One region of the Halochromatium sp. genome, then DNA from elsewhere that is predicted to be linked to it. Evidence: predicted binding sites of a transcription regulator. Region 1 holds the regulator's gene; each other region holds the start of a gene.
What was found. The regulator sigma-54, encoded in region 1, starts transcription at its own class of promoters, with help from an activator protein. The targets are predictions, from matches to a motif close to TGGCANGNTNCNTGCTT.
Positions count from the first base shown of each region.

Region 2: nifL (nitrogen fixation negative regulator NifL) is a predicted target of sigma-54. The motif match lies at 4,495-4,511, and genes of this name have one in related genera.
Region 3: glnL (nitrogen regulation protein NR(II)) is a predicted target of sigma-54. The motif match lies at 2,571-2,587, and genes of this name have one in related genera.
Region 4: nifH (nitrogenase iron protein) is a predicted target of sigma-54. The motif match lies at 3,099-3,115, and genes of this name have one in related genera.

Region 1 covers NZ_JBUDPI010000016.1:2,064-11,601, forward strand. The annotation lists gene hprK (HPr(Ser) kinase/phosphatase) at 1-696, opposite strand, end outside; gene ACY693_RS02115 (PTS sugar transporter subunit IIA) at 715-1,167, opposite strand; gene hpf (ribosome hibernation-promoting factor, HPF/YfiA family) at 1,390-1,749, opposite strand; gene ACY693_RS02125 (RNA polymerase factor sigma-54) at 1,805-3,292, opposite strand; gene lptB (LPS export ABC transporter ATP-binding protein) at 3,402-4,127, opposite strand; gene lptA (lipopolysaccharide transport periplasmic protein LptA) at 4,127-4,693, opposite strand; gene lptC (LPS export ABC transporter periplasmic protein LptC) at 4,715-5,377, opposite strand; gene kdsC (3-deoxy-manno-octulosonate-8-phosphatase KdsC) at 5,499-6,026, opposite strand; gene ACY693_RS02150 (hypothetical protein) at 6,160-6,741, shown strand; gene ACY693_RS02155 (ABC transporter ATP-binding protein) at 6,950-7,822, shown strand; gene mlaE (lipid asymmetry maintenance ABC transporter permease subunit MlaE) at 7,834-8,613, shown strand; gene mlaD (outer membrane lipid asymmetry maintenance protein MlaD) at 8,618-9,088, shown strand; gene ACY693_RS02170 (MlaC/ttg2D family ABC transporter substrate-binding protein) at 9,085-9,538, shown strand, end outside.
Region 2 covers NZ_JBUDPI010000188.1:180-6,628, forward strand. The annotation lists partial or broken gene ACY693_RS11930 (hypothetical protein) at 1-203, opposite strand, end outside; gene ACY693_RS11935 (RnfABCDGE type electron transport complex subunit D) at 200-1,327, opposite strand; gene rsxC (electron transport complex subunit RsxC) at 1,324-2,937, opposite strand; gene ACY693_RS11945 (RnfABCDGE type electron transport complex subunit B) at 2,972-3,499, opposite strand; gene rsxA (electron transport complex subunit RsxA) at 3,518-4,102, opposite strand; gene nifL (nitrogen fixation negative regulator NifL) at 4,660-6,396, shown strand.
Region 3 covers NZ_JBUDPI010000026.1:9,126-18,663, reverse strand. The annotation lists gene ntrC (nitrogen regulation protein NR(I)) at 7-1,455, opposite strand; gene glnL (nitrogen regulation protein NR(II)) at 1,448-2,530, opposite strand; gene glnA (glutamate--ammonia ligase) at 3,025-4,434, opposite strand; gene ACY693_RS03245 (cation diffusion facilitator family transporter) at 4,743-5,888, opposite strand; gene glyQ (glycine--tRNA ligase subunit alpha) at 6,038-6,967, shown strand; gene glyS (glycine--tRNA ligase subunit beta) at 6,964-9,057, shown strand; gene gmhB (D-glycero-beta-D-manno-heptose 1,7-bisphosphate 7-phosphatase) at 9,149-9,538, shown strand, end outside.
Region 4 covers NZ_JBUDPI010000181.1:680-7,258, reverse strand. The annotation lists partial or broken gene ACY693_RS11700 (DUF3364 domain-containing protein) at 1-305, opposite strand, end outside; gene nifD (nitrogenase molybdenum-iron protein alpha chain) at 527-2,014, opposite strand; gene nifH (nitrogenase iron protein) at 2,153-3,037, opposite strand; gene ACY693_RS11685 (NAD(+)--dinitrogen-reductase ADP-D-ribosyltransferase) at 3,250-4,356, shown strand; gene ACY693_RS11680 (sugar transferase) at 4,515-5,459, shown strand; partial or broken gene ACY693_RS11675 (response regulator) at 5,505-6,579, opposite strand, start outside.

The DNA.
Region 1 (9,538 bases):
CAGCTGCTCGCGACGCTGTACCGCTCCCTCGCCGAACATCGCGCGAACATTCAGTACGCCGAGTCCACGCACCTCGAGAAAGTCTCTGAGCAGCGGCGGGCAGCTTCCCTCCAGGGTCTCCGGCCCGATACGCGCCACCTCAGGGGCGTCGTCGGCGATCAACCGGTGACCGCGCACCACCATCTCGAGCGCGAGCTCGCTCTTGCCGATTCCTGGGTCGCCGACCAAGAGCACGCCCATGCCCAGCACATCGAGAAAGACCCCGTGCAAGGTGGTGCGCTCCGCCAGCGCATAGGTGAGGAAGTATTGCAATCGGTCGACGATCTCCTCTTCCTCACTGGGCGAGGAGAGCAGTGGCGTGCCAAACCGCCGAGCACGGACCATGAAGCCCGGAGGCGGATCGATGTCCTGCGCAAAGATGACCGCGGCCGGCCTTGCTAAGAACAGCCGCTCGATGATATCCCGCTCAGCAGCTCGATTGAGGTCGTCAAGATGGCGGACCTCGGCAAGCCCCAGCACCTGCAAACGGTTAGGATGGATACAGTTCAGCGAGCCGACCAGACTCTGGGCGGCGCCGGCCGTGGAGTCTGCGCTGATCAGAGGCAGCGGTTGCTCTGGCACCGGCGTTAGCCAGCGCAGCCCAAGCCTGGGGCCAAGATGTTCAACCAACCCTTGCAGCGTGTCGACGGGCGGCATCTGTGCGATCAAGGCAAGCTAATCACGCTGCTGCAACAGGTCCAGCAGCCTGCTGCTACTCTCTGCAGCCCGCAAGGCCAAACGCAGCTGCGGGTCGCTGAAGCGCTCGGCGAGCTCGGCCAACAAGCTCAGGTGTGCGTCGGTCGCTTCACTCGGCACCAACAGACCAAAGGCAAGATCAACCGGCTGGTCATCCGGGGCGTCGAAGCTCACTGCCTGTGTCAGCTGAACAAAAGCACCAACAGCATGATCGATGCCGTCGATACGTGCGTGTGGCAGCGCGATGCCTTCACCCAAGCCAGTGCTGCCCAACCGCTCACGCTCATTGAGGAGATCAAAGACCAACGCCGGTGAGCACTGCGAGCAGGCTGTCGCCAGGAGCTCAGCGAGGGATTCCAATAGGCGCTTCTTGCTCGTGACCTCAACACGACAGCGGGCTCGAGGCTCAGTGATTAGACTGGGGGGAAGCATCGACCGTTGCTCCAGGAAAGTGGTCTTTGCGCGCTGGGCACAGCGTTGCCGGATCGCATCGGCGCGGTTGGGACGGATGCACGGCAAGGGGCAGGGACATGAGCGCCCCAGCGTAACAAAATAAGCGTAACAAAAGATGCCGGAGCGGATCAGATCGCGCTCCGGCGCAGGGCTTAGGCTCACAGCTCATCGCTGCGAGCACGGCAATCTTACCAGCAGCACTCAGTGCAGCGGCTCCTCATCCGGCTCAGGTTCAACTGGCTCACCCTCCACCACCGTCTTTGTCGGAGACCCCCGGTGACTCTGTCGTTTCTCCTTGTACTTCAGAACCTGGCGGTCAAGCTTGTCGATCAGTCCATCAATGGCTGCATACATGTCCTCATGAACGGCATCGGCAAACACATCCGCACCATTCATGTGGATGCGAGCCTCTGCCTTCTGCCGCAGCTTTTCGACACTCAGGATCACATGAACCTTGATCACATGATCGAAGTGGCGCTCTAGGCGCTCGAATTTGCTCTCGACATAGCCCTTCAGCGGCTCGGTGATATCGACATGATGGCCCGTCAGGTTGATTTGCATGGCGTCACTCCAGGGTTTGCAGGCGATCTCCAGCGGCAGTCACTCAGCACTGCAGCTAGAGGCGCTTGCGCTCATTCGAGGGTGGGATACCCATTGCCTCGCGGTACTTGGCGACGGTACGTCGCGCGACATTGATGCCCTGCTCGGACAGGATGCCGGCGATCTTGCTGTCGCTCAGCGGTTTGTTCGCCGTCTCGGCGGCGATCAGCTTGCGAATGACGGCGCGGATAGCCGTCGACGAGCATTCGCCACCCGACGCCGTGCCCACATGGCTGGAAAAGAAATACTTGAACTCGAGCGTACCACGCGGGGTATGCATGTACTTTTGCGTGGTCACCCGTGAGACCGTTGACTCGTGCAGCTCGAGCGAGTCCGCAACGTCCCTGAGTATCAGCGGGCGCATCGCCTCCTCGCCGTAGTCGAAGAAATCGCGCTGCAGCTCGACGATCTTGGTCGCGACCCTCAGCACCGTATCGTTGCGGCTGAGCAGACTCTTGATGAACCAACGGGCCTCCTGCAGATGCGTCTTCAGGCAAACATTCTCGGCACCGTCATCCGCGCGCCGGATCAGCTTCGCATACTCTTCGTTCACCCGCAGTTTAGGCTGAGTTTCAGGATTTAGCTCGACTTGCCAGACACCGGCGCGCTTGCGCACCAGCACGTCGGGGATCACGTAATCGGGCCGATGGTCGCTGATCAGCGATCCAGGGCGCGGCTGCAACGAGCGGACTAGTGATAACGCGCGTCCCAGCTCGATATCCGAGAGCTTGGTATGCCGACGCATCTCGTCAAGATCATTGCGGGCCAATGCCTCGAACAGGCTGTCGCAAATCTTCAGCGCGCCAGCGCGATGCGGCGTATCAGGCGGCAGCTGGCGCAGTTGTAGCAATAAGCACTCACGCGGATCACGGGCACCGACCCCGGCCGGATCAAGGGCCTGAATAGCATGCAGTACGGCCTCAATCTCATCGAGCTCCAGGTCCTCGAGCTCGAGCGTCTCGATCAGCTCGGCGGGATCGAGCCGAAGATAGCCATCACCATCGATCGCATCGATCAATGCCTCGGCAATCATGCGATCACGCGGCCCCAGGTGCCCCAGACCGAGCTGCCACTCGAGATGATCATGCAGGGTTTGTGGTCTCGATTGCTGCGCAAACAGGTCGACATCATCAGATGAGCTTGGACCTGGCGAGGCAGACGGGCCAGCGTACTGCTCGTGGGGCTCGCTATCATAGGTATCGCTCCATTCGCTATCGACGGCCAGCTCGTCAGGCAGGGCACTGGATTCAGCCGGAACCTCTGCGTCTACGCCCGAATCTGCTTGACTTTGCTGCAGCTTAGCGGTCTCGCCAGTCATCTCTGTCGAGCGATCACGCCCAGTCTCTTCCTCCTCCGCGGTCTCGAGCATCAGGTTGGACTCGAGCGCATCCTGGATCTCGCGCTGGAGGTCGAGTGTGGAGAGCTGCAACAGCTTGATCGCTTGCTGGAGCTGCGGCGTCATGGTCAACTGCTGACCAAGACGAAGCTGGATGCTTTGCTTCATTCCGAGCGGCTATCTGGGTACGAAAGGCTTGATACAGAGGCGCAGTCTAGACGAAAAGGCCGCTGACTCGCAGCGCTGGGCGTCGATCCAGTCATCTCGGCACGCTGGTTCAGAGCCGAAAATGCTCGCCGAGATAGACCGCTCGCACCTGCGGGTCTTGCAGCAAGGCGGCCGGAGCGCCGGTGGCAATCACCCGGCCGGCATTGATGATGTAGGCCCGGTCGCAGATGCCCAGGGTCTCGCGAACGTTGTGATCGGTGATCAGCACACCGATCTGCCGATCCCGTAGGTGGCCAATGATGCCCTTGATATCGCCCACCGCGATCGGATCGACCCCGGCAAAGGGCTCATCGAGCAACATCACCTTGGGCTCAACCGCAAGCGCGCGAGCGATCTCTAGCCGTCGCCGCTCACCGCCAGAGAGGCTGAGAGCGAGTGAATCGGCCACATGGGCGATGCCGAGCTCGTCCAATAACTCGTCGCAGCGCTGTCTGCGGTCCTCGCGGGTGCTGCCATTGCGCATCTCGAGCACCGCCATCAGATTATCTCGAGCGCTGAGCTTTCGGAAGACCGAAGGCTCCTGCGCCAAGTAGCTCAGACCACGCCGCGCCCTTGCATGCATCGGCCGATGGGTGATGTCCTCGCCATCGAGGATAATCCTGCCTGCATCGGCGCCCACGAGCCCGACGACCATGTAGAAGCTCGTGGTCTTGCCGGCCCCATTCGGCCCCAACAGGCCAACGACCTCACCAGCCTCGACGGCCAGATCGACACCATTGACCACGCGCCGACGTCGATAGGTCTTGGCCAGCGCAGTCGCTTCCAGCGTCGGCATCACTGCTCCGATGCTGGCTTGGTTCCGGACGCTGGCGCAGGTGTTGGTGCAGTTTCCGACTCGGGCTCGATCCGAATCTTCACCCGCTCGCGGCCCTGGGCGCTGCTGCCGGCGGTAACACGCTCAGTGATCCGATTGTAGACGATGCGGTCGCTGGCGAAGCGATCCTCGCCTTGCACCAGCACCGCCTCATCGATCAGGGTCAGCTCCTCGCGATCGGCCTCATACTCCATCCGCAATGCGCGTCCTTTGACCTCCTCCGGATCATCATCGAGCTGCTGCCGATAACGCACCGGCTGACCGATCGCGATGATCATCTCGGCACGGCGGTCAGGCTTGTGATGGACCAACACCTCGTCTGCCTGAATATGCATACTGCCCTGCGTAACCTCGACGTTACCGATGTAGAGGCTGGTCAGCTGCTTTTCGTCGAGCTCAGCGGCATCGGCCTCGATATACATTGGCTGGTACTGATCAGACTCGAGCGCGCGTGTGGTTGTCGGGGCGCCAAGCGCCAGCCCTAACAGTGCAGCCAGCATCCAACCCGAGCGTTGCTTCGGACTCATGGCCTCTTCCTCATCGTGCATTTATCCGGCATTGTCGCCATCGCTAGCAGCCTGACCCAAGGCCTGGCTCGGAGCCTGGCTGGGGTCCTGACCCAGAGGCTGACTGGGAGACTGACTGGGAGCAACCGCAGCGCGGGCGCGTCCAAACAGCTGGATGCGCATGCTGCTGCCCAGCCAGGCACGCATGCCTTCAGTCCCCGTTATCCAGTCCTCCTCGCGCTCGATCTCGACGAAGCGCCCGGTCTCGGCATAGTCGACCTCGGGCAGCACCAGTAGCTCACTGGTACGCAGCTCGATCGGCGCCGACAGCGCTGTCGCGAGTCGATGCAGCCGCACGTCCTGCTCAAGCAAGATCTCGTCGCCAGACTCGTTGATCCATGCCTGCGCCGAGCGGGCCCACCAGCTCGGTCCAGCATCGCCATAAACGACCAGAACGGGATCATCCAGCTCACTACTGCCATCGTCCGGATAATGCCGCAGTCTCCGGGCAACAAGACGATGCTCGGGCACACCCGCTGCGTTGAGACTAACGGCGCGAAGCCCGTCGACAACATAGTCAGGACGGCGCTCATCGCTGCCGGTTGCACCCTCGTCGCTATCCCTTGTGGACAACAGCCAGGAGCCAATCAGGCCAATAGCCAACAGTACCATCCCGACGAATAGCTCGCGTCGCGTTAAGGACATGGTAAGAGAAGCTCAAGACGATCGACTGGCTGAGCGCGTGCAACGCGGGGGCAACGGCGACCTGGTGTCGAGGCTCTCGCCAGCAGCGTCGGTAAGCAGCCCGTCAAGCAGTGCTGGATCATCAGTGACTGGCATATCCGTCGAAGAGTGCATCGAGCTTGCCCTGCGCGGCGAGCAATCCCTCGCAGACCTCGCGCGCGGCGCCGCAACCGCCGGACAATCTGGTCTGCCAATGGCAATATTGCTTCACCAAGGGATGCGCATCTGCAACCGCAATCGCCAGACCCACCTGTCGCATCACCGGCAGATCGACGACGTCGTCCCCCACGTAGGCGATCTGTGCGTGCTCGAGTCCGCAGGCTTGACGCAGCGCATCGTAGGCTGGGCGCTTGTCGCGCTGCCCTTGATAAACGTGCTCGACGCCGAGGCTCTCCATGCGAATACGCACGACCTCCGATTGGCGTCCGGTGATCACCGCCAGTGTGATACCGGCCTGTCGCAGCATGGTCATACCATGACCGTCTCGCGAGTTGAATGCCTTGTATTCCTGGCCATCGTCGCCGAGATAGAGGCTCCCGTCGGTGAGCACCCCGTCGACGTCAAAGATCACGAGCTCGATCGCCCTAGCGCGCACCTCAAAGTCGGTCATCTGGTTCTGGCTGTCCACCCTAGCTCTCCACGGCTCGTTATCTACGCTTGGTACCAATCTCTCGCTCGAGCTCTCGAGCCAGGTACAGCTTTGCGGCTCTTGACCCTATGATACCTGGATGAGCGACTCAACGATGGTTACCCCCCGGGGTTGGTGGGATCTAGCCGACGCTGATCTCTTCTATCCTGACGACCTGCCGGCGGACTGGCGTCTCAGCTACTTTGCGAATTGCTTTCGCACAACCCTGCTTCCGGCCGCGGTCTGGACAGCAAGCCAGGCCCAAACGGCCGAGCAATGGCACGACGATGTACCCTCCGGTTTTCGCTTCGCCGCCGAGCGAGCCCTGATGTCCCCAGTCGAACCCGGAGCGCGCCAGCTCGACGAGTCAGCCTTGACGCGACTACTGGGGTCGAAGCTCGATGGTTGGCTCGATGCCCTGACGGACCCTGCATCGGCCCCTGCGATTAGCGGCGGGGCAGATCACAGCTTGCGCTATCAGCTCCCGCGGACCGAGCAGGCGCTGAGGACAGACCAGCAGCGCTATGCCGTTGTGGTCCCATCCAAGCTGTATCGCGACCTACGCGCTGCAAGAGTCTGGCTGAACAGGATGACCGAGCTCCAAGGACGCTCGCCTAACCTGATCATCCTCGAACGACCGACCAGCGATACCCTAGCCAACTGGCAAGAGCTGCTCGAGCTGCTCGGGCTCGGGTAATTCGGGCTCGGGTCATCTTGACGCGATCCCGGCCAGGTCAGGCCAGGCCGGCCCAGACGAGGCCGGGCCAAGGCTCGGCAACGGCGCAGGTGCGCGGTTTGCCTGAGGCTATGGCCGAGGCTCAGCGCAGCCTCGTCCTTGACGCTATCGGGGCAGGTCGCGAGAATGCGCTGCTTTGGGTCGCGGCCCGAGCAAGGATCTTCACTCGATGGTATCAGCGCAGTCAGAGCATGTATCGCCGCTGCAGACAGATAGGGAGGCGTCTCGGCCTACCGACAATCAGCCGCTGATCCGGGTACGCGGGCTGCACTTCTGCCATGGCGATCGCTGCATCTTCGATGGCATCGACCTCGATATCCAGCGCGGACGGGTCACCGCGATCATGGGTCCGAGCGGGACCGGCAAGACGACCTTATTGAAGCTCATCAGTGGCCAACTGCAAGCTGACGCGGGATCGATTGAGGTGGATGGGCAGGCGATCCAGTCACTAAGTCGCGCCCAGCTCTATGGGCTACGCACGCGCATGGGCATGCTATTTCAGAGCGGTGCTCTGCTCACTGATCTAAACGTATTCGAGAATGTTGCTTTTCCAATCCGCGAGCACGCCAAATTGCCAGAATCGGTGCTGCGTAAGCTGGTTTTGATCAAGCTTGAGGCGGTTGGTCTGCGCGGTGCCGCGTCACTCATGCCGAGCCAGCTCTCGGGCGGCATGGCGCGCCGGGTGGCCCTGGCGCGGGCCATCGCCTTGGACCCGATGATGATCATGTACGACGAGCCCTTCACCGGACAGGACCCGATCTCGATGGGGGTCTTGGTCTCATTGATCCGGCAGCTCAATGATGCGAGCGGTCTCACCAGCATCGTCGTCAGCCACGACGTCGCTGAGACGGCCAGTATCACCGATTACCTCTACATCATCGCTAACGGACGCATCATGGCGGAAGGCACTCCGCAGCAGGTTGCAGCGAGCGAATCGGCCTGGGTGCATCAGTTCATGGACGGCGAGCCGGATGGTCCGGTTCGTTATCACTACCCTGCACCGCCCTTGGAGCAAGACCTGCTTCAAGGACGGCGACACTGAGAGCGACCTCATTGCTTGACTCACTAGCGAGTCTAGGGCGCGTGGGACTCGCCATGTTGGCGAGCCTTGGTCGTGCTCATCTGCTATTGATCAGCATCGTCGGCGGCCTGCCCTCGATGTTGGTACGCCCGCGCCTACTGCTGACGCAGGTCTACAGCGTTGGTGTGCTCTCGCTGCTGATCATCGTTGTCTCTGGCCTCTTCGTCGGTATGGTCCTGAGTCTGCAAGGGCACTATGTACTCTCGCAGTTTGGTGCCGCAGAGAGTCTCGGCGTGATGGTGGCGGCCTCGCTGGTGCGCGAGCTGGGCCCGGTGGTCACGGCCCTGCTGTTCGCCGGTCGCGCTGGCTCTGCGCTGACGGCAGAGATTGGCCTGATGAAAACGACTGAGCAGCTCTCCGCGCTAGAGATGATGGCCGTAGACCCGGTCAAGCGGGTTCTGACGCCACGCTTCTTTGCCGGTCTGATCTCGATGCCGCTGCTCGCGGCCATGTTCAGCGCGGTTGGCGTGATCGGCGGCTGGTTCGTCGGCGTCGGGCTGCTTGGCGTCGATGACGGCGCCTTCTGGGGCCAGATGCAGAATAAGATCGATTTCGATGAAGATCTTGTTAACGGCGTCATCAAGAGCCTGGTCTTTGGTCTGGTCGTGACCTGGATCGCGCTCTATGAAGGTTATGACGCAACGCCAACCTCGGCTGGTATCGGTCGCGCCACCACGCGCACCGTGGTGCAATCCGCGCTCGCGGTCTTGGGGCTGGATTTTATTCTTACTGCGTTGATGTTCGGAGGCTAAGGCCATGGCGCGTATCCGCCTAAGCGAGATCCTGGTCGGTGCCTTCATGGCGCTTGGCTTCGTCGCGCTCTTCTTCTTGGCCATGCGTGTCAGTAACCTAAGCATGGCGACGGTCGGTGAGGGCTACAGCCTAACGGCCAAGTTCGACAATATCGGCAGCTTGCGCGTACGAGCACCTGTCACCATGGCCGGTGTCAGACTGGGGCGGGTAGAAGCGATCGGGTTCGACCAAGAGACCTATCAGGCCCTGGTCACCTTGCGCATCGAGGACCGCTACGATCAGATCCCAACTGACACCTTTGCCAACATCTACACCGCCGGACTGCTCGGTGAGCAGTACATTGGCCTCGACCCGGGAGGCAGCCCGGACTCGCTTGGCGATGGCGATCGTATCGAATTCACGCAGTCGGCCCTGGTACTTGAACAGATGATCGGACAATTTCTCCTAAGCAAAGCAGAGGAGGGTGGCGAATGAGAGCACTTCTGATGGCTGGCATCCTGTTGCTAGCAATGCCCCTAGGCGCCATTGGCGCTGAACAGTCCGCAACTCAGCTGGTCGAGCGTACGGCCGACAAGATGCTCAGCGCGCTCGAGAGCCGTCGAGCCGAGGTCGAGCGCAAGCCGCAGCTCATCAACGAGTTGGTCGACAGCATCCTGGCACCCCATTTTGATTTCGAGCAGATGACCCGGCTGGCTGTTGGGCGTGATTGGCGGAACGCGAGCCCAGAGCAGCAGCAGCAGCTCGTCGAGAGCTTCCGCAATCTGCTGGTGCGCACCTATGCCAAATCGATCATGAAGTACTCGGGTCAGGACATCGTCTATGAGGCCGCACGCCCCGGCACACGCTCAGGGACCGTGGTCGTCCCGACCGAGGTGCGAGCGCCCGGCGCAGCGCCGATCCCGATCGACTATTACCTGCTCGAGC
Region 2 (6,449 bases), on a different contig from region 1:
AGGTCCTCAGCCTCGCGCTCGGCGATCGGGCCTTTGGTCAGCAGATTACCCACCACCAATAGTGCTGAGGCTGCCAGCGCGAAGCCGCCGAGCAGCAGCGTCTGATAGGCGACGCCATCGCGATCGATCTCAGATAAGGCTCGGAGTCGTGCCCGGAATTGGGCTTGAGCCTGAGCTGGGACAGGGGCTCGTGGCTGGCTCATCGCTTGCCCTCCCCCGTGGCTTGCGCCGCCGGCTGCGCCGCCGGCTCGCCGGCCACCGGCAGCGGGCGCCCACGCCGATCGCGCCCAAAGATGCGCGGCTTGATGTAATGGTCGATCATCGGTGTTGCGGCATTCATCAGCAGGATGGCGAAGGCAGCCCCCTCGGGATAGGCGCCGAAGGTCCGAATCAGATATACCAGCAGACCGATCCCCGCACCGAAGACGGCCTGACCGACCCGGGAGACCGGTGAGGTGACCGGATCGGTGGCGATGAAGAAGGCAGTCAACAGGGTGGCACCGGCGAGCAGATGTAGCAGCGGACCCGCGAAGCGGGTCGGATCAATCAGGTGCAACAGGCTCGCCGGAACGACAACCCCGAGCAGCACGGCGACCGGGATCACCCAATCGATCACGCCCTTGCGGATCAGGAACAGCCCACCGAGCAGCAGCAGCAAGGCCGAGGTCTCACCCAGACTGCCAGGGATACCACCGAGCAGCGCGTTGAGCGGCGGAAACAGCGTTGGCATCGCCGTGCCCAAATCATTGCCCTGCTGCAGGGCCAGATCGACCTGGCCGAGGATTGAGGCCCCACTCATCGCGTCCCAAGGTGCGGCTGCGGCTAGCCCGTCCAGGCTGATCGTCAGGGCGTCACCAACCCCAGGCGTCTGCTCGAAGAACAGCGGCTGCGGGCCGACCCATTGCGTCATCTCAAGCGGAAAGGAGACCAGCAGCACCACACGTGCAACCATCGCTGGATTGAACAGGTTCTGGCCAAGCCCACCGAAGACCTGCTTGCCGACGATGATGGCGACGAAGGCGCCGACCAGGCCGATCCACCAGGGCGCCCAGGGCGGCAGCGTCAACGCGAGCAGCCAGCCCGTCAGCAACGCGGAGCCGTCCATCAGGCTCGGTCTGAGCGGCTTGCCCGCCAGGAACAGGGCCATGGCCTCGAACAGCAGCGCGGCGCCCAGGGTCACCGCGAACAGGATGATCGCCGGCCAGCCGAACTGCCAAAGGCCAAGCAGGGTGGCCGGAAGCAACGCGAGCATGACCAATCGCATGGTACGGTCGATGCTGACCGGCGCGTGCGCATGAGGGCTCGCGGCGAGTTGCGCATTGATCATGCTGACGCCTCCGCAACCGCCTTGTCCTGAGTCGACTCGGGCGCTTGTCTTTTCGCGTTGTCGAGCAGGTTTTCGGTCGGGGGCTCGGTCTCGACAGAGGGATCAATCTGGGCTGCAGCCGCGGTCGCACTCGCAGCTTCGAGCTTAGCCTGCTTCTTGGCTTCTGCCTCACGCTTGCGCTTGGCCATCGCCTCGCGCTTGGCGCGCTTCTGTGCCTCGAGCCGTTGTGCACGCTGCTCGGCCAGGCGCTTGGTTTCGGTTTGCTTCTGCTTGGCCCGACCGCGCGCGGCCAGTTCGCCCTTAGCATGATTGAAGAACTGGACCAGCGGCAGATGGGCGGGACAGACATAGGCACAGGAGCCGCAGCCAATGCAGTCCATGAGCCCGGTCGAGACCGCTGCGTCGAGATCACCGCTGCGGACCTGGGCGGCCATGCTCAGAGGCACCAATCCGCACGGACAGGCGCCGACACAGCTGCCACAGCGGATGCAGGGACCAGGCTCGCGCTTGTCGGTTTCGGCGGCAGTGAGCGCCAGGATGCCGTTGGTCCCCTTCATCACCGGCACCCGCAGCTCGGGGATCGGCTGTCCCATCATCGGTCCGCCAGCGATCAGGCGATCCGGCTCCTCGCGGAACCGACCGCAATGCTCGACCAGATCCTCGATCTTGGTGCCGATCAGCACGCGTAGGTTCTTCGGCGCGCTGATCGCACCACCGGTAACGCTGATCACGCGCGAGACCAGTGGCTGACCAAGGCGCAGGGCCTCGTGCACGGCAAAGGCGGTGGCCGGATTGTGCACCACGACGCCGATATCGGCGGTCAGCCCGCGCGCCGGCGTCTCCTTGCCGGTCAGGGTCTGCACCAGGTGCTTCTCCGAGCCCATCGGATAACGCATCGGCAGGCGTACCACCTCGGCTGAATCGAGCTCAGGCGCATCAAGCTCGGCTGTCGCACGCTGCAGCGTCGCCAGCGCCTCGGGCTTGTTGCCCTCGATACCGAACAGCAGGCGCGCAACGCCGAGCGCGCGCGCCATGATGCGCGCACCATCGACGATGGCCTTCGCCTGCTCGCGCATCAGTTGATCGTCGCAGGTCAGATAGGGCTCGCACTCGGAGCCATTGATCACCAGCGTCGAGAGCCGGTAACGCTTGCCGAGCCCGAGCTTGACCGCCGACGGAAAGGTGGCGCCGCCCATGCCAACGATGCCGGCATCGGCGACCCGCTGCGCGATCTCGGCCGGCTCCAATGCGAGCGGATCATCGACCCCGGCGATGCGCTTGTGCCAGCGATCCTTGCCATCCGGCTGCAAGGTGATCGTGCGCACTGAGAGGCCGGAGGGATGATTTGCGGGGTAGAGGCCGAGTCCAACGATGCGGCCCGAGGTCGGGGCATGGATCGGCGCCGAGACCGCGCCCTGAGCGCGCGCGATCAGCTCGCCCTTGGCCACATATTGGCGCCGCTGAACGACCGGATTGGCGACTGCACCGATATGCTGTTGCAGCGGGATATGCAGTAGCTTTGGCAGCGGCAGCGCCTCGATCGGCCGGCCCGCGGCTAGGGTCTTGCGGTCGTCGGGGTGGACGCCACCGCGGATCTGGAAGAGTCGCATCGAACAGGCCTCAGCGAGCTTGAAGGGGATGGGGTCATGCGGCCAGCGGCTCGGGCCAGACCCAATTCAATGGGGTCTGCGTCGGAGCGCGCATCTCGATGCACTCGGTCGGGCAATCCTCGGCGCAGTCGCCACAGCCAATGCAGGCATCCTCAAACACGGCGTGGATCTGATCCTTGGCGCCGACGATGGCATCGGTCGGGCAGCGCTTGAAACACTTGGTACAGCCCACGCAGAGGCGCTCGTGCACATAGGCGATCCGCGGCGCCTGCTCAGCGACCGCGCTCAGATCAACGCTCACCCCAAGCCGCTGCGCCAGCGCCTGCGCCAAGGCTCGGCCACCGGGCGGACAGAGCGTCACCGGCGCCTTGCCTTCGGCAACCGCGACTGCCGCTGGCGCACAACCGGGATAGCCGCATTGGCCACATTGTGAGCCGGGCAAGAGTGCTTCGACCTCGGCCACCAGTGGGCTCTCTTCGACCCTCAGGAACCGAGCCGCCACCCCCAGCAGTGCTCCGAGCCCCAGACCAAGAACAGTCAGGCTCAAGATTGCAGATAGCATCATCTCAAAGGCTCCACATCATTCGGCAACGGCCAGCCCGGCAAAGCCCAAGAAGGCCAGCGAAAGCAGCCCGGCGACACTGAAGGCGATCGGCGCACCGGCGAAGGTCGCCGGCACCTGCGCCAGCGCCAAGCGCTCGCGCAGCCCGGCAAAGAGCACCATCACCAACGTGAACCCCAGCGCTGAGCCAAAGCCATACAGCAGGCTTTCGACGAAGCTGTGCTGCTCCTGCACATTCAGCAGGGCCACGCCGAGCACCGCACAGTTGGTGGTGATCAAGGGCAGAAAGATGCCGAGCACCTGATAGAGCGTGGGCGAGACCTTGCGCACCATCATCTCGGTGAACTGCACGACCGCCGCGATCACCAAGATGAAGGTGAGGATGCGCAGGAAGCCAATGTCTAAAGGCTCGAGCACCAGATGCTCCAATAGCCAGCTCGCGGCGGCGGCCAGGGTCAGCACGAAGGTGGTCGCCAAGCCCATGCCCAGCGCGGTATCCAGCTTCCCGGACACGCCCATGAACGGGCAGAGGCCAAGAAACTTGACCAGCACCACGTTGTTCACGAGCGCGGTCGCGAGGATCAGCATCAGAGACTCGGTCATGAGACGTCGGCAAGGCGCTCCAACAAATACCTTGGCGCGCAGCCACGGCTGCTCGCACTCGACAATGGCGGCAATTAAGCAAACCGGATGCCAGTGCTCAATCTGAACGCCTGCTGGTGAATATGACGAGCACCAAAACCGAGCATTAATCGCGCCGGAGCGATGTCTTTGCCTAGCCTGGCCGCCACCTGGGAGGATCACGGAGACGGTCAAGCGGATGCAGGCGTTGCAGGGAGACGGGTGTTTGCGAGAGGGGCGACTGTCGCGGATGACACAGCAAAGATGCTGCAGCGCAGCACATTGTCGCAAACCCGACAACCCTGCATGACTCGCCCAACGTTGGGGCTGCGCATCTTCCCCAAGCGGAGGGACACATAGAGGTCAATGCACGACGGCACGAATACTGCATAATCAGTCGATGGCGAAGGGCCTTGCCTCAGAGAACGCTTCAGTCGCTGACGCAAGCTGTATGGCCATCAAGACAGGATCTCTTGGGCCCTGCGGACTCGCCCGATTTGCCGGCACAACAACGACGGTTAACGACAGAGGAGAAACCCATGGCTCGATCATCGCCTGAGAGCAGTTCCCTGCATCCGCAACAGTCGAGTCCGAGCCCGGCCTCGCCGAACGCCGCGCGAGACAGATCACCGCAAGGCATCGCCGATCATGGCGAGCCACTGGTGCGCAATGCCATCGCTGCCTTCCTCCGCCAGCCACCGGCGAGCACGCCGCCCGAGGTCCTCTCTGCGCTGCGCCTGATGGCCGGCGATGCATCAGAACCACTCCCACCGAGGCTCTACTTCGAGACCGTGGAGCAAGCGCCCGTCGCGATATCAATCACTGACTCGACGGCAAAGATCCTCTATGCCAATGCTGCGTTCGAGCACCTCACCGGCTATCTGCGCGACGAGGTGCTTGGCAAGAACCAGTCGATCCTCTCCAGCAATGCGACCCCGGACAGCATCTATCGGCAGCTTTGGCGGACCATCCAACGCAAGAAGACCTGGACAGGCACCCTGGTCAATCAGCGCAAGGGGGGCGATGAGTATCTCGCCGAGCTGGTCATCTCGCCAGTGCTCGACAGCAGCGGTGAGATTGCCTACTTCCTCGGCATGCACCGAGATGTGACGCGCGAGCATGAGCTGGCGAGCGCGCTCAGACAGCAGAAGACGCGCATCGAGAATGTGCTCGATGCCGCGCCGACGGTGATGGTGTTGCTCGATGCCGAGGGCGAGATCATCCTCGACAACATGGAGTATAAGAAGCTCTTCGGCGACCTTCGCGGCCGCGAGCCGCTGCCGTTGATCCGAGCCGCGCTGCGCGAGCAGGCCGGCTTCGATCCCCTCGCGCGGACCGTCCCCGCCAATGGCGAGGGCGAAGACTTCAAGAACGTCGAGATCAGCCTCGAGGTCCCCGGCAGCCTTGGACCACGCTGGTTCTCCTGTTCCGGCACCTGCATCAGCGAGCAGGACGGCAGCGCCCGCAGCTACTTCGGCCGCGGCAAGCGCGGCGATGCCCGCCTGCTCCTGCTGGCCACTGACGTCACCGCGCGGCATCGCGAGATCGAGCGCGCGCACTTGGAGCACCTGCGCGCACGCATTGCCGAGCAACGACTGACACAAGGCATGCGCGAGGCCCTATCCGCGGCGAGCTACCAGATTCAGACTCCCCTCAACCTGCTACGCGCGGCCAATGCCATGTTTGCCAGTGGCGCCGGCACCCTCGAGGGCTTTGCGCCGACCCTCGCGCAGATCACCAAGACCAGCGAGCAGGCGCTGAAGACGCTGCAAGCGGCGCTTCCGGACGAGATCATCGAGGCCGGCGTCAGCGTCAATGTCAATGAACTGGTGCGCCATGTGCTTGCGCTGGAGACCGATGCCCTTCTCGCAGCCGGCGTCACCGTCGATTGGCGTCCAGCCCATGTCCTGCCGGAGATCACCGCGCGTCAGACCGAGCTGCGCTCCTTGTTCAAGAATCTGATCGACAATGCGCTGCAAGCGACGCGCGAGGGCGGACGCAGCCAGCGCGAGCTGCACATCAGTACCCGCGCCCTCGATGATACGGTCGAGGTCTGTATTCAGGATAGTGGACCGGGCTTCCCAAGCGGCGATCGTTACAAGGCCTTCGAGCCCTTCTATATTGGCTGGCGAAACCGACGCGGTCGCGCAGGCATGGGGCTGCCGCTAGCGCAGGAGATTGCGAACCAGCATGGCGGTAGCATCGAGATCGACCCGGACTACAACGATGGCTGCCGCCTCCTCGTGACCCTGACCAACGCCCTGCCCCGTGACTAACGCAGAGCAAGTAGTAATGTACGACAAGGATCTCCCGGACGCGCCAGGTCCGG
Region 3 (9,538 bases), on a different contig from region 1:
GTTAATTCAGCTGTTTGAGCGCTCGGACTCTTCCTCATCACCGAGATCCTCGGGGCCATCGGCATCCATGCCAAGGTCCTTGATCTTGCGCGTCAGGGTATTGCGGCCCCAGCCCAATAGCTTTGCGGCCTCTTGACGCCGGCCGCCCGTGTGCTCGAGCGCACATTCGATCAGGATGCGCTCAAACGCGGGCATCGCCGAGTCGAGGATGCCACGGCCTCCTTGCTGGAGCCGGCGTCGGGTCCAGGCGCGCAGGGTTCCTTCCCACTGTTCGTCGGCCTGCGCCGCCGCGGCGATTCCTTCGAGGTCAGGGGGTAGATCGCCGACATGGATCTGCTTGGTCGACGCCATCACCGTGAGCCAGCGAGCGGTGTTCTCGAGCTGGCGCACGTTACCCGGCCACTCGAGGCACTCGAGGCGCGCCAAGGCGTCGTGAGCAAGGACTTTGGCCTCGCAACCGAGCTCTTTCGCCGCTTGGGCGAGGAAATGGCGCATCAGCAAGCCGATATCCTCACGCCGCTCACGCAGCGGCGGCAGATGAATGCGAATGACGTTGAGGCGGTGGAAGAGATCCTCGCGGAAGCTGCCGTTGGCGACCAATTCACGGAGGTTCTGATGCGTCGCCGCAATGATGCGAACGTCGACCTTGATCGGCGTGAGGCCGCCAACCCGGTAGAACTCACCGTCGGCGAGCACGCGCAGCAGCCGGGTCTGCAGCTCGGCCGGCATGTCACCGATCTCATCGAGGAAGAGGGTGCCGCCGTCGGCCTGCTCGAACCGTCCTTCGCGACGGGTCTGGGCGCCGGTAAAGGCCCCGCGCTCATGACCAAAGAGCTCCGATTCCATCAGGTCCCGCGGGATCGCTGCCATGTTCAGCGCGATGAACGGAGACTGGGCGCGGGGGCTGTGCCGATGCAGCGCATGCGCAACCAGCTCCTTACCGGTGCCAGACTCCCCATTGATCAGCACGGTGATGTTGGAGCGGGCCAGTCGGCCGATGGCGCGAAACACCTCCTGCATCGACGGCGCCTCGCCGATGATGTCTGGGCTGTGCGGAAGCGGTAGCGGCTCGGCAGCCGTCTCCTGCTGCCTTCGGCAAGCACGCTGGACCTGATCAACCGCCTCGTCGATATCGAAGGGCTTGGGTAGATACTCAAAGGCGCCACCGTGAAAGGCCGAGACCGCGCTGTTGAGATCAGAATGTGCGGTCATGATGATGACCGGAAGATTCGGATAGCGCGCCGTAAGCTGCTCCAGCAGCTCGAGGCCATCGATACCTGGCATGCGGATATCGGACAGGATCACGTCAGGCTGGTCGCGCTCCAATGCATCCATCACGCCGACACCGTTGGAGAAGCTGGTCACATCCATCTCGGCCTGGCGTAAGGCGCGCTCGAGGACCCAACGAATCGAGCGGTCGTCGTCGATCACCCAAACCCTGGGAACTCTATTCATCGGTCAGCTCCAACGGAAGGTAGACCAGAAAGGTGGTGCAGCCGGGTCGGCTCTCGCATTCGATCAAGCCTTGGTGTTGATTGACGAGCTCTTGAGCGATGGCGAGCCCGAGACCGGTGCCGCCAGCGCGGCCTGACACCATGGGGAAAAAGATGCGGTCCATCAGCTCATCGGGGATACCGGGACCGTCATCCTCGATCTCGACGACAAGGACCAGACGATGACGCACGCTGCCAATGGTGAACTGCCGCATCACCCGGGTGCGCAGCCGCACCTGACCCTGTTGACCAGCAGCATGAGCGGCGTTGCGGGCGATATTGAGAATGGCCTGGATCAGCCGATCGGGGTCACCCTCGAGATGGGGGATACTCGGATCATAGTCGCGAACGATCTCGGGGCCACTGGGGAACTCTGCCCGGAGCAGACCACGAACATGCTCGATCACGTGATGGATGTTGATGGCGCTGAATTGCGGTAGGTTGTTCGGCGCCAACATCCGATTCAACAGGGTCTGTAAACGATCGGCTTCATCGATGATGATCCGGGTGTATTCGCGCAGACCCGCCTCTGGCAGCTCGCGCTCGAGCAGCTGAGCCGCGCCCCGCAGCCCACCCAGCGGATTCTTGATCTCATGCGCGAGACCGCGCAGCAGCGCTTGGGTCGCGTGGTGCTGGGAGATCAGGTATTCCTCACGCGCGATGCGCAGCTGACGGTCGACCTGCTGCATCTCCATGAGCAAGTCATAGGGCTCGTCGATCGGATGCAACGGGAGCACCGTGCAGTTGACACGGATGATCTGACGATCCGGCCGCTTGACCTCGACCTCCCGCTCCGTAAACGGCTGTCGTGTGTTCAGCGACTCGCGCAGCCGGTCCTCGACCGAATCGGTCGGGCAGGGAACCAGGCAGCCAGCCGCCTCGCCAAGCACCGTTTTCGCGCTGACTGCGAGCAGGTTCTCCCCGGCGATATTGATGTAGCGAAGACGGAGATCGCGGTCAAAGAGGAGCACCGCTGTGCTGAGGTTATCAAGGATCATGATGCCAAGCTGGCTAAGTCCGCCGAGTTTCTCGTTCATGGATCGTGATGTCATCGCCTGGCTCCGATCCTGCCCCAGTAAGCAAGCAGCGAGCCAGCTCAGGGGTCAGCGCATGGAGCCGAGGCGCTGGCGCTCGGTATCGCGGGTTCTCGGCCGCGGTGGCGAAATCGTCCATCGGAGGAGGGGGTTGCCGGCCAGCGAGCATCTCGAGCCGATCGATCCCTGGCGCTGCCGAAGGCGGCTGGGTTAACGACCGGGACGACCCAGCGCACTAGTCTAGTGCCTGACGCACTCAACAGGTGCAGCGGACTGCACCAACGCCGGACATCAGGATCGAAAGACGGAGGTCGAGGCTAGTCGCCAGCGGCATTGATCCGCCCGTCGCCGACGGGTGGGCAGCACGCCGCCTAGCGAGCGCTGAGCCGATGGCTGATCAGTGTTGGGGAGATGCGGGAGAGAGGGAGAGGGAGAGAGAAGGACGGGGCGTCCATGCCCGGGCGAGTAGCGCGTCGCGCTACTCGCACAGCCTAGGATCAGAGGCTGTAGTAGAGGTCGAACTCAACCGGGTGGGTGCTCATGCGCAGCTGAGTGACTTCTGCCATCTTCAGCTTGATGTAGCCATCGATCACGTCATCAGTGAAGACGCCACCCGCGGTGAGGAATTCGCGATCGGCATCGAGTGCATCGAGGGCCTGATCCAGAGAGTAGCAGACCTGAGGGATCGCCTTCTCTTCTTCGGGCGGCAGGTCGTAGAGATCCTTGTCCATCGCATCGCCGGGATGGATCTTATTCTGAATGCCGTCCAGACCGGCCATCATCATCGCGGAGAAGGAGAGATAGGGGTTGCCCGTGCTATCCGGGAAGCGCACCTCGATGCGGGTGGCCTTCGGGTTGGCGTCGTGCGGTATGCGCACCGAGGCGGACCGGTTCTTGGCCGAGTAGGCCAGCATGACCGGCGCCTCGAAGCCCGGAACCAACCGCTTGTAGGAGTTGGTGGACGCATTGGTAAAGGCGTTCAGTGCACGCGCATGCTTGATGATGCCGCCGATGTAGTAGAGCGCTGTCTCGGAGAGGCCGCCGTACTTGTCGCCGGCAAAGATGTTCTGGCCATCCTTGCCGAGCGACTGGTGAACGTGCATGCCATTGCCATTATCGCCGACCAGCGGCTTGGGCATGAAGGTCGCCGTCTTACCGTAGGCGTGAGCGACGTTCTGCACGCAGTATTTTAGGATCTGGTTCATGTCGGCACGCTTGACCAGGGTGTCGAAGCGGGTGCCGATCTCGCACTGGCCAGCCGTGGCAACCTCATGGTGATGGACTTCGACTGGGACGCCCATCTCTTCCATCGCCAGACACATCGCGGCGCGCAGATCATTGAGCGAGTCGACCGGCGGGACCGGGAAGTAGCCGCCCTTAACGCCCGGTCGGTGGCCCATATTGCCGTCTTCGAAGACGCGCTCCGAGTTCCATTCGGCCTCTTCGGAGTCGACCTTGTAGAAGGCCCCGGCCATGCTGATGCCCCAGCGCACGTCGTCAAGCACGAAGAATTCAGGCTCAGGACCGAAGAACGCGGTGTCGGCCACACCGGTCGACGCCAGATAGGCCTCGGCGCGTTTGGCGACCGAGCGGGGATCACGCTCGTAGCCCTGCATCGTTGCAGGCTCGAGGATGTCGCAACGGACGATCATCGTCTTCTCGTCGGAGAAGGGGTCGAGCACTGCGGTTGAGGCCTCGGGCATCAAGACCATGTCTGAGGCCTCAATGCCTTTCCAGCCCGCGATCGACGAGCCGTCAAACATCTTGCCGTCCTGGAACAGCGCCTCGTCGACGACGCGGGCCGGCAGCGAGACGTGCTGCTCCTTGCCTCGAGTATCCGTGAACCTGAGGTCGACGAACTTTACGTCCTCGTCTTTGATGGTTTTCAACACGTCAGTGGCGGACATCTGCGAAATCTCCCGCTATTGGTCTTGGGCAGAGAATTTGGGTTGTGACGCTAGGTGGGCGCTAGGCTCCTAGCCCAGGGTGCGCAGGCGATCAATCAGGCGATCGATCGCTGAGCTTGGTGTAGGCGCAGGCGGAGCCTAGGCTCGGGTCGCACAACGGCTAGCGGCATCGGTCAAGCAGGTTACGTGCCATCAGTCCGCCTTGCGCTGTTGTGTGCAGTCTGCAGCGAACGACGGTCAGGCTCAGCGAGCGAGCGCACCCGAATAGACCATACGCGAACCGGGCGCGCACCAAAAGGGGGCACATATCAGCCGAAATAGACGCGGACGTCTGCAAAGCAGGGGTCATCCTCGAGCGCAGTGCGTAGCCGCTCGCGCAACTGCCGCGCAGCGGGCTTGTCGGTATAGGTTCGCAGGGGGAAGAACACGTCGACCGTGATTGCACCGTCCAGATAGTGCAGTACGAGACGTTTGCGCGTCATCGCCTCGGGGATCTGAGACCAATGTTGGTCGAGTCGCTCGATCACCTCGGTGCGCATCGGTAGGTCTTTGGTGGGAACAGCGGTCTCGTCGTTCTCGGGGTCGATATGCACCGTGACATCCGACATCCGGTCGATCGTCTCCATCAACCGCTGTTGGACGAGCACACTGATAGCATGCCCTTCAGAGACGCTGATGTCAGGATCGACGAGCACATGGACATCTGCTGAGGCGCTGCCGCCGATCGTGCGCGTGCGGAGCATATGGACGTCTCGAACCCCGGTGCTGCGGCGGATGATCTGGCTGATCTCACGCAGACGCTCGGGACTCAATGCAGTATCGACCAGCTCGCGGGTCGCATCCGAGCCCAGGTCCCAGGCGATCTTCGCGATCATCACGGCCACGATGACCGAGGCAACCGAGTCGAGATAGGGCAATCCAGCTAGGGTGCCCGCAACACCGATCAAGACGACGATTGATGAGATGGCGTCAGAGCGATGATGCCAGGCGTTGGCCATGAGCAGGTCTGAGCGCACCCGAAGCCCATAGGCGCGGGTGTACCAGTACAGCGCCTCCTTGACCAAGATCGAAACACCTGCGGCATAGAGGGCGATCGGCTCGGGTCGCAACAGGGCGTGGGGCTCGAACAGACGCTCGGTCGCGTCCCAGGCAATGCCGATCGCGACGGCGATAAGCAGGAAGCCCAGCGCGAGTGTCGCGACCGTCTCGAAGCGTCCATGGCCGTATGGATGCTCGGCATCGGGTCCTTTCGCGGCCTTGTGCCCCGCCAGCCAGACCAAGGCATCGGATAAGAGGTCGGAGAGGGAGTGGATGCCATCGGCAATCAAGGCGTGTGACTGGCCAATCCACCCAGCTGCGATCTTGACCACCGAGAGCAGCAGGTTGACCACTGCACCGACCGTGGTCGTGGTTTTGATCGCACTGGCTCGGGCCTCTCGTGCAGTCGTATCCATGGGGACGTCCTGATGCGCGTCAACGAGTAAAGCGTCGGTTGGCGCGGAGTATAGCGGGGCCAGGCGTTCGAAACCGCAGCAGATGCTGTGGTCCGATCAGGTGCGACATCGCTATACTGTCGGGTTTTTAGCAGACGCCGGAGCCCGCCTTGAGCAATCAGTCGGCCGATCGCATCAGTTTTCAGGAGCTGATCTTCAAACTTGAGCGCTACTGGAGTCGCCAGGGCTGCGTCATCCTGCAACCTTACGACATGGAGGTCGGTGCAGGCACCTTCCATCCCGGCACCTTCTTGAGAGCGATTGGCCCGGAGCCCTGGAACGCTGCCTATGTTCAGCCGTCACGACGCCCGACGGACGGTCGCTATGGTGAGAACCCGAATCGGCTGCAGCACTACTATCAGTTCCAGGTGGTGATGAAGCCCTCACCGGAGCTGATCCAAGGGCTGTATCTCGATTCCCTGCGCGAGCTCGGCATCAATCCTCTGGTCCACGATATCCGTTTCGTCGAGGACAATTGGGAGTCACCGACGCTCGGCGCTTGGGGTCTGGGCTGGGAGGTCTGGCTGAATGGCATGGAGGTCACCCAGTTCACCTATTTTCAGCAGGTCGGTGGGCTTGAATGCCGGCCGGTGACCGGTGAGATCACCTATGGACTCGAACGCATCGCCATGTATCTGCAGGGCGTCGAGAGCGTCTACGATCTGCTTTGGACCGACTCCGCGACCGGGCCCGTCTCCTATGGCGACGTCTTCCTGCAGAACGAGCGCGAGCAGTCGGCCTACAACTTCGAGCATGCCGCGATCGGCTCGCTGTTCGCGCTCTTCGATACCTGTGAGCAGCAAAGTACCGCGTTGGTCGAGGCTGGCCTGCCACTTCCGGCCTATGAGCAGGTGCTCAAGGCGTCACATACCTTCAATCTGCTTGATGCCCGCGGCGCCATCTCGGTGACCGAGCGGCAGCGATTCATCCTGCGGGTGCGCACACTGGCCCGCGCCGTCGCCGAAGCCTACTATCAGAGCCGGGAGGCGCTCGGCTTCCCGATGGCTGACCCTGCGGCGATTGCCAAGGAGGCCGCATGAGCGCGGAGACTGCCGCTGATCTGCTGGTCGAGATCGGCACCGAGGAATTGCCGCCGTCGGCGCTGGCCGGGCTTGCCGAGGCGTTTCGAGACGGGCTGGTCAAGCGACTGGATGAGTCTAGGCTCAGCCATGGGGGCGCTCGGGCCTTCGCGAGCCCGCGGCGACTCGCCGTCATCGTCGATGATTTGGCCGTCAGCCAGCCGGATGAGCTGGTCACACGCCGCGGTCCGGCGCTGAAGGCGGCGTTCGATGCGGAGGGCGCCCCGACCAAGGCCGCCCTCGGATTCGCGCAGTCCTGTGGGGTTGGGGTCGAGGCGCTCGAGCGTGAAGAGACAGGGAAGGGCGCTTGGCTCTGTTTTCGCCAGCAGGTCAGCGGCAAGAGCACCTCGGCCTTGTTGCCAGCCCTGATCGAGGAGGCGCTGGCAGCGCTGCCGATCCCGAAACGGATGCGCTGGGGTGATCGTAGCGTCGAGTTTGTGCGGCCTGTGCACTGGGTCACTGTGCTGCTCGGGGAATCCCTGGTTGAGGGCAGGGTGCTCGGACTGAGCATCGATCGCGTCACAAGGGGGCATCGGTTCCATCATCCGCAGGCCATCAGCCTCGGATCACCGGCGGACTATCTGACCTCGCTGCGTGAGGCACGCGTGGAAGCCGATCTAGCGAGCCGACGCGCATCGATCCGCCAGCAGGTCGAGCGGCTCGCAGCCGAGGCCGGCGGCAGTGCGATGATCGATGAATCCGTCCTTGACGAGGTCACTGCGCTTTGTGAGTGGCCCGTCGCGCTGCTAGGCCGATTCGATGCCAGCTTCCTTGAGGTGCCATCCGAGGTCTTGGTCGAGACCATGCAGGCGAATCAGAAGTACTTCCCGGTCTTGGATGGTACGGGGAGCTTGCTGCCGAGTTTTATCACGGTCAGTAACATCGAGAGCCTTGAGCCGGAGCAGGTCCGCGCCGGCAATGAGCGGGTGATCCGCCCGCGCTTCGCTGATGCCAAATTCTTTTGGGAGCAGGACCTCAAGACCCCCCTCGCAGAGCGCATCGACGCCTTGCAGGGCATCGTGTTCCAGCATCAGCTTGGAACGCTGCTCGAGAAGACTGAGCGGATTGCCGAGCTCAGTGCCTGGATCGCTGCTGAGATTGGCGCTGACGTCGAGCAGACGCGCCATGCCGCGCGCTTGGCCAAGGCCGATCTGGTGACCCAGATGGTGGGGGAGTTCGGTAGCCTGCAAGGGGTCATGGGGCGCTATTATGCCGAGCAGGGCGGCGAGCTCCCGGTGGTGGCCGCTGCGCTCGAGCAGCACTATTGGCCAAGGCACGCCGGCGATCAGCTCCCGGAATCCAACCTCGCCCGCGCCGTCGCGATCGCGGACCGTGCAGACACCCTGGTCGGTATCTTCGCGATCGGACAGCGCCCGTCGGGGGTCAAAGATCCCTATGGCCTGCGCCGATCGGCCATCGCTGTGCTTCGCATCTTGATCGAGACACCGCTGTCGCTGGACCTTCGCGCGCTATTGGAGCGAGCCGCTACTGCCTATCCCGACGCGCTCCAGGCCGAGTGGTGCGTGCCCGAGGTGTTGGCATACTGTCTTGAGCGGCTCAGGCGCTACTACGCTGATGCTGAAGGAGAGCAGGCGGCTGATCCGGACGCGATCAACGCAGTCCTCGCGCTCGAGCTCAGCCAACCGCGCGATATCGACCGTCGTATCCGTGCGGTTCAGGGTTTCCGCAGCCGGCCAGAGGCTGCCGCATTGGCCGCCGCGAACAAGCGTACCCGCAATATTCTTCGCAAGGTGTCACCGAGCGAGATTGCCCAAGAGGTTGATCCGCGTCTTCTGCAGGATGATGCCGAGCGGGCACTCGCAACGGCGATCGATGAGGTGACCCATCGGGTCAATGCCTTATTGGAACAGCAGGACTATGAAGCCGCCCTGGCCGAGCTCTCGAGCCTGCGCCAGACGCTCGATGACTTCTTTGAGCAGGTGATGGTCATGGCCGACGAGCCCGATGTCCGCGCGAACCGGCTCACGCTGTTGAAGCGGTTGGAGGCCTTGGTGCTTGGCGTTGCGGATATCTCGTTGCTTCAGTCCTAGGGTTCCTAGGGCCCCAAGCGACGGTGTATCTAAACGTCATTGGGGCAAGTCACAGGGCCAAGCCCGGTTTTGGGTCGAGAGAGGCGCTGACATGAAGCTCGTCATCTTGGATCGCGATGGCGTCATCAATTTCGACTCGGACGATTACGTCAAGTCCGTCGCTGAGTGGCAGCCGATCCCGGGCAGCCTCGAGGCCATCGCTCGCCTCAACAACGCCGGGATCAATGTGGCGATCGCGACCAATCAGTCCGCCGTCGCGCGTGGCCTGTGCGACTTGGACGATATCAACGCCATCCACCAGATGCTGCGTGGGCGCCTCAGTGCGGTCGGAGGTCGGGTCGAGGTTATCGCCTTCTGCCACCACGGTCCGACCAATGGTTGCGACTGCCGCAAGCCGCTTCCGGGATTACTGCGCGAGATCAAGCGACGGACCGGCCTCCCGCTCGATGGGGCACCGATGATTGGCGATTCGCGCCGCGAC
Region 4 (6,579 bases), on a different contig from region 1:
TAGGTGCGGAAGTAGGCCACGCAGCCTTGGGAGCCATGTACGTAGGGCAGGGTCTTCTCGAAGCCGAGTGCGCAGAGCACGGCGCCGAGCGGTTGGCAGGCCTTGGCCGGGTTGATGGTCAGGGACTCGCGGGCAAAGTTGAGCTCCTGGTATTCCTTGGTCGTGGTCCACTCGAAGGTCTCATCGAGCTTGGCCTGATCGACACGCTCTTCGGAGATCTCGCGCTTGTTCTTGATGGTGGTTTGATAGTCCTCGTCGAGGAACAGCGGATAGCCGGGCTTGATCTTGTCGACGGTCTGGGTCATTGGAGTGCTCCTGCCGCGCCGCTTATCTGCGGACGGACGGCGAGTGAAGGGTTACGACGGTTCGGTGATTGCCCTGCGGCGGTTGGGTAGTGGGTGGCGCACTCACGTCCGGCGGCGTCAATCGCCTGGATGGCGATTGCCGAGGCTCCAAAGATGGATTCACGGCGTCCGCCCGTCGTGAGTGCGCCACCCAACCTGGCACTGAGCCTAAGGGCGTGCGATCAAGCGCGGGCGGCCATCGGGGCCTCGGCCTCGCCCTCGGCGGGCTTGAGCCAGGGTGCCTTCATGCTGTTCCAGCAGGGGTTGTTGATGGTCATGTCCATGTCGCGCGCGAAGATCGCGAAACCGTCATAGCCGTGATACGGACCTGAGTAATCCCAAGAGTGCATCTGGCGGAAGGGTATGCCCATCTTCTGGAAGATATACTTCTCCTTGATGCCAGAGCCGACCAGATCAGGCTTGAGGGCCTTGGTGAATTCCTCGAACTCGTAGCCGGTGACATCGTCGTAGAGCAGGGTCGAATCGCCCATCTCCTTGACGGTGCGGTCGTAGTCGTCGTTATGGGCGAACTCGTAGCCGGTGCCGACCACCTCCATGCCAAGATCTTCGTAGGCGCCGATGATGTGACGCGGACGCAGACCGCCGACGTAGAGCATCACCTTCTTGCCTTCCAGACGCGGACGGTACTTGGCGATCACGGCGTCGTACTCGGCCTGGTACTTGGCGATGACCTTCTCGGCATTGGCCTGGATGGTCTCGTCGAAGAACTCGGCGATCTTGCGCAGCGATTCGGCGATCTTGGTCGGCCCGAACAGGTTGTACTCCATCCAAGGCACGCCATAGCGCTCTTCCATGTGGCGGCTGATGTAGTTCATCGAGCGGTAGCAGTGGATGAGGTTGAGTTTCACCTTGGGCGTCAGCTCCATCTCAGAGAGGGTGCCGTCGCCGGACCATTGCGCGACGACGCGCAGACCCATTTCCTCGAGCAGGATGCGTGAAGACCAGGCGTCACCGCCGATGTTGTAGTCACCGATGATGGCGACATCGTAGGGCGTGGTCTCGAAGCTGGTGTCGTTGTCGCGGTTATGCACGACATGATCACGGATCGAGTCGTTGGCGATGTGATGGCCGAGCGACTGCGAGACGCCGCGGAAGCCTTCGCAACGGACTGGGATGATCGGCTTGTTGTGTTCCTTGGTCTTCTGCTTCGACACCGATTCGATATCGTCGCCGATGAGGCCGATCGGGCATTCAGACTGCACCGAAACGCCTTTGGAGAGCGGGAACAGTTGCTCGATCTCGTCGAGCATCTTCGCGAGCTTCTTGTCGCCGCCAAAGACGATGTCCTTCTCCTGGAAATCAGAGGTGAAGTTCATCGTGCCGAAGGTGTTCACGCCGGTCATACCGGTGTAGTAGTTGCGACGACCGGCACGCGAGTACTGACCACAGCCGACTGGGCCGTGGGAGATATGGATCATGTCCTTGATCGGGCCCCAGACCACGCCCTTGGAGCCAGCGTAAGCACAGCCGCGAATGGTCATCACGCCAGGCTGGGACTTGCGGTTGGAGGTGATGCACTTCTTCGACTGCTCGACCGATGGGTCATTGACGGCCAGGTGCTTGGCGCGGTCTTTCTTCGCCTTCTCGGGGTAGACCTCCAGCACCTCTTGGATCAGGGCCTGAGTCTCGTCACGGGTCATGGTTGCCATGTCGGCGTTCCTCTCATCGGCGCCGCCGCTAATCTGCGGACCGACGCGCGTTGAAGCATCGATTCAGAGCCCCTCGTTGCCGCTCGAAAGGGGGCGGCGCGAAGGGCCAGGGAGACGGGCAGGGCGATCGGCAGCGGTTTAGGCCGCGGCGACCTCTTCGGTCGCAGACTTACCGACGATGCTCTCGTCTTCTTCATCCATCAGGCCGAATTCCATCAACAGGTCTTCGAGCGCATCCATCGAGATCGGTGTCGGGATCACGAAGTTGTTGTTATCGATGATCTTCTGTGCGAGCTGGCGATATTCCTCGGCCTGCTTGGCACTCGGGTCGTACTCGATCACCGTCATGCGCCGAATCTCGGCGCGCTGAACAACGTTGTCGCGTGGGACGAAATGGATCATCTGGGTGCCGAGCTGACGTGCTAGCTCCATGATCAGCTCGTCTTCCCGTGCGGTGTTGCGGCTATTGCAGATCAGGCCAGCCAAGCGCACGCCGCCGGAGCTGGCGTACTTGACGATGCCCTTGGAGATGTTATTGGCCGCGTACATGGCCATCATCTCGCCAGAGACGACGATGTAGATCTCCTGCGCCTTGTTCTCGCGGATCGGCATGGCGAAGCCGCCGCAGACCACGTCGCCGAGCACATCGTAGAAGACGAAATCGAGCTCTTCGTCGTAGGCGCCTTCTTCTTCGAGGAAGTTGATGGCGGTGATGACGCCGCGACCGGCACAGCCGACGCCAGGCTCTGGGCCACCGGACTCGACACACTTGATGTCGGCGTAGCCAACACGGAGCACGTCTTCGAGCTCGAGGTCTTCGACCGAGCCGGCATCGGCGGCCAGGTGCATAATGGTGTCCTGTGCCTTAGCGTGCAGGATTAGGCGGGTGGAGTCGGCCTTCGGGTCACAGCCGACGATCATGACCTTTTTGCCGAGCTCGGCGAGACCGGCGACGAGGTTCTGCGTGGTCGTGGACTTGCCGATTCCGCCTTTGCCGTAGATGGCGCATTGACGCAGTGCCATGTGATTCTCCCGGTTGGATGCCCTGTGGGGCGGTGAACAGAGGGTTCGCTCACCGAGGGATAAGCACAGCCTGTGCCAAGCCATAAATATTCCTTCAGCCCTTTGAAAATAAAATAGAAATTCGCAAAGATGGGGGTCTGGCACCTTGGTAGCATAGACAACAAGCCCTCAGCCTTTGTGTGTCTACCGACAGCCGACGTCCGAACTCCGACATGCCCCAGCAATCTCTCCAGTCCCGACATCAAGCCAGCAGTCAGCCCCAGGGTCCGCTCAACGTTTGCCAGGGGACCGATCCCGATCCCGGCGGGGAGCTCGACGCTCCACCCAATACAGCGCCGAATGCACTGCCTGGCGTCACTCTTACGACTAGGAGGAGCCAGCCGACAAGCTCGCCACCCTCGTTACCCGCGAATGCCCGCCTGCCGCTCAATCGGTGCAATCTGCCAGCTGTCATCCTTGGCGGACTGACCTATCAGACGCATCCGGTCTCGCTTGAGATCGATGGCATTCGTGCCTTCCATCAAGACTTGTTCGAGCTGTTGGCGCCGATCGACAATGCGCGCGAGCGCGCCGAGCGCTTCGTCGACTATATGGCCGCGCACTTCTGCCTGGATGATCTCGAGGCCGCTGGGCTCGCGGCTGAGCGTGTCAAGAAGTATCGGCGTAACGCGAATTACCTGCGCATGGTGCGCGGCTGGTCGTTCGACTCGGATGGACGCGAGGGAGCCGTGCTCAAACACTGGGTCGAGACGCGCTTCGGGCTGCTCGCTCGTTACCATGCCGGGCCACTCGGTGGCGCTGATCCCGACGCCTATCAGCTTTACCTGGCCCAGGGTGCCAAAGGTCTCTATGCGACCAATGCCCTCGAGGCTCAGCTCGATCTGCTCTATACCTATTGCCAATACGAGCTGGTGCGCCAACATCCGGAAGAGACCCATCTGACGCTGTACCGTGGGATCAACCGCATTGGCGAGCATGAGCTGTTGGATGACCGGCCCGAGTCCGGCACCACCTTAGGGGCAGCCAGTGCCGCGCAACGCCCTGTCCGGGGCGATCGGGGTGAGGCGGATCAGGGCAGCAGCCGGTTCTGCAGTGGCTCAACGACGACGGCCGGCTGGCGGCGTGTCTTGCTGAATAATCTCAGCAGCTTTACCAGTAATCGCGAGCGCGCCTGCGAGTTTGGCGACTACATCCTCGAGGCCCAGGTGCCCTTGCCGAAGGTCTTCTTCTTCAACGGCCTGCTGCCCGGGATGCTCAAGGGTGAGGATGAGTGGGTGGTGATCGGCGGGGTCTATGAGGTGGCGATGAGCTGTTTGTGATAGCGTGCGGTTGGCGTAACTGCCTGGCCAAGGCGGCTGGTGTAGCTCAATGGGATTATCCATCGGCGTGCAGCGCAGTCTTGATGCACTTCGAGATCTGGCGACAGTCTGCGACTACACGAGAGTAGCAACCGGTTCTCGAACAGTGACGATAAGAAATGGTTATTAATAGACAAGAAACACCTGACACTCTTCTCGATCGAATATTCAATATCGCCGCGACCCTTCTGCTGCTCTTCGTCTCCTTGCCTTTGTTCGTCATCCTTCCGATTTTAATCAAGCTCGATGACCCAAGTGGGCCTGTGTTCTACCGCGGTCCACGTCTTGGCCTGGGGAAAAAGCCATTCACGATCTACAAATTTCGGAGTCTGAAGCCAAACGCAGCAGCGGCACTGGGCAATGATCTCGTTGGTCAGGGCCACAATGTGGAGACTCGGGTTGGCTCTTTTCTGCGGGATACACGGCTTGATGAATTGCCGCAGCTCTTCAATGTGCTTCGTGGCGAGATGAATCTGGTGGGGCCTCGGCCAGAGCGAGAGGAGGTCTATGAGGCCGCTTGTAAGAGCATTCCCGGCTACGATCTCAGGTTTGCGGTGCGACCTGGAGTGATCGGCTACTCCCAGTTGTTTACTCCGCACCGAACCTATAAGCGGCTAAGATCACTGATCGACTATCAGTTCGCGATCAAGAAACACTCGACGATCAATGATCTAAAGCTGCTTATCGCTGCTTTGTGGATGCTCTGTGTGCGCGTCTTTCAGAAGGTCTTTGGGATTGAAGGGAGTCGTACCCAGACTCATCTCACTGCGACTGTTCATCATCGATGTTACCCGATCGTTGACTGCAATGAGTTCGTCGTGATTGTGCGCTCAGATCCTAAGGAGATCTGCGATCAGTATGAGCAGCTCGATGTCTCGATCCTGGCCGGCAAGAAGACGATTCATTTTCGGGGTGTCTGCCTACAATCGTCACTCGATTATTACATTGATGAGCTTGATGGGCTCAAGCGACAGAAACGAAATAGCGTGCTCCTAGTCGAAAAACTCACGCCGCTGAACGAATATAAGTTTCATAAGTATGTATTGCGAACCAGTGTCGGCTGAACAGTCAACGAGGGATGCCTCCTGGGTTCTGCGATCGTCAGTGTCTTAGCTGTGGTTGTCGCGAGTTGCGATCGGGTCGCAGATGCCGCAGAGGGCGAGGCTTGGCTGATGCCTGAGAATGTCATCGACGAGACTCAATGCCTGTTCGTAATCGAGTGCGTCGAGCGCGTCTGCGACTGCCGCCAGGATCTGGGCCTCAGGCTGCTGCTCGCTAAGGTCGTCACCCAGTTGAGAGCCCAGTTGAGCGCCCAGTTGGGGTCGTAGCTCAGCGAGGCTGTCTCGAGCGCTGAGACTGTTGGCCTTGATCTGTGCATGCAGCCTTGCGATCCGATTCCAGCTCATCCTGTGGGCGGCGCTAGGGACGGTGCTGGGGGCGGATTCTTGTGCAACTGCAGACGCCTGTCTCCCGTCAGTTGCAAGGGCTGCGCGCCGTTGTTGGCTTTCGCTGCTGCTGGGGTCTCCGGTATCGGTTGGATGCTGCGGCAGCTGCCGTGCCGGCTGTACAGCGGCATCGAGCTGCCGATCGACTTCCGCGAGCAATGGCTCGATGCTGGTCGGCGGAGCCGGTTGCCTCAGCCTTGCTTCGAGCGCTCGTGCAGCGTCGGCCAAGTCCTCGAGATGGAGTGTCGCTGCCGAGCTCTTGAGACTGTGCGCGAGGCGTTCTGCTTGCTCGGGAGCCTGGGCCCGGAGGTGATCGCGCAATCGCTTGTCTGTATCGGCATAGTCCTGTACGAATCTGAGGATCAGCTTGCGCAGTAGGTCTCGATTGCCGTTGCAGCGGTGAAGCGCGGCGGGTAGGTCGAAGGGTGGCAGCTGTTCGGGCAGTAACGTCGCTGCGCCAGTGCGCTCGGCAGCCTGGGCATCGTCAAGAAGCGCTGGCTGCGCTTCTAGACGCGCGGCGGTGCGCTCGCTGTCCGCTCGCTGTGATCGGTCTGCTGCAGTCGTCGTCTTCTGCGGCAGCCAATGCTGCAAGAACTTCCAGAGTTGATCCGTGTCGATCGGCTTGGTGAGATGATCGTCCATCCCGGCGGCGAGGCTCGCTGCGCGATCCTGCTCACTGGCATGGGCGGTGAGGGCGATGATCGGAAGGCGCGGTGAACGCCCTGCGCCGGGCGCGGTT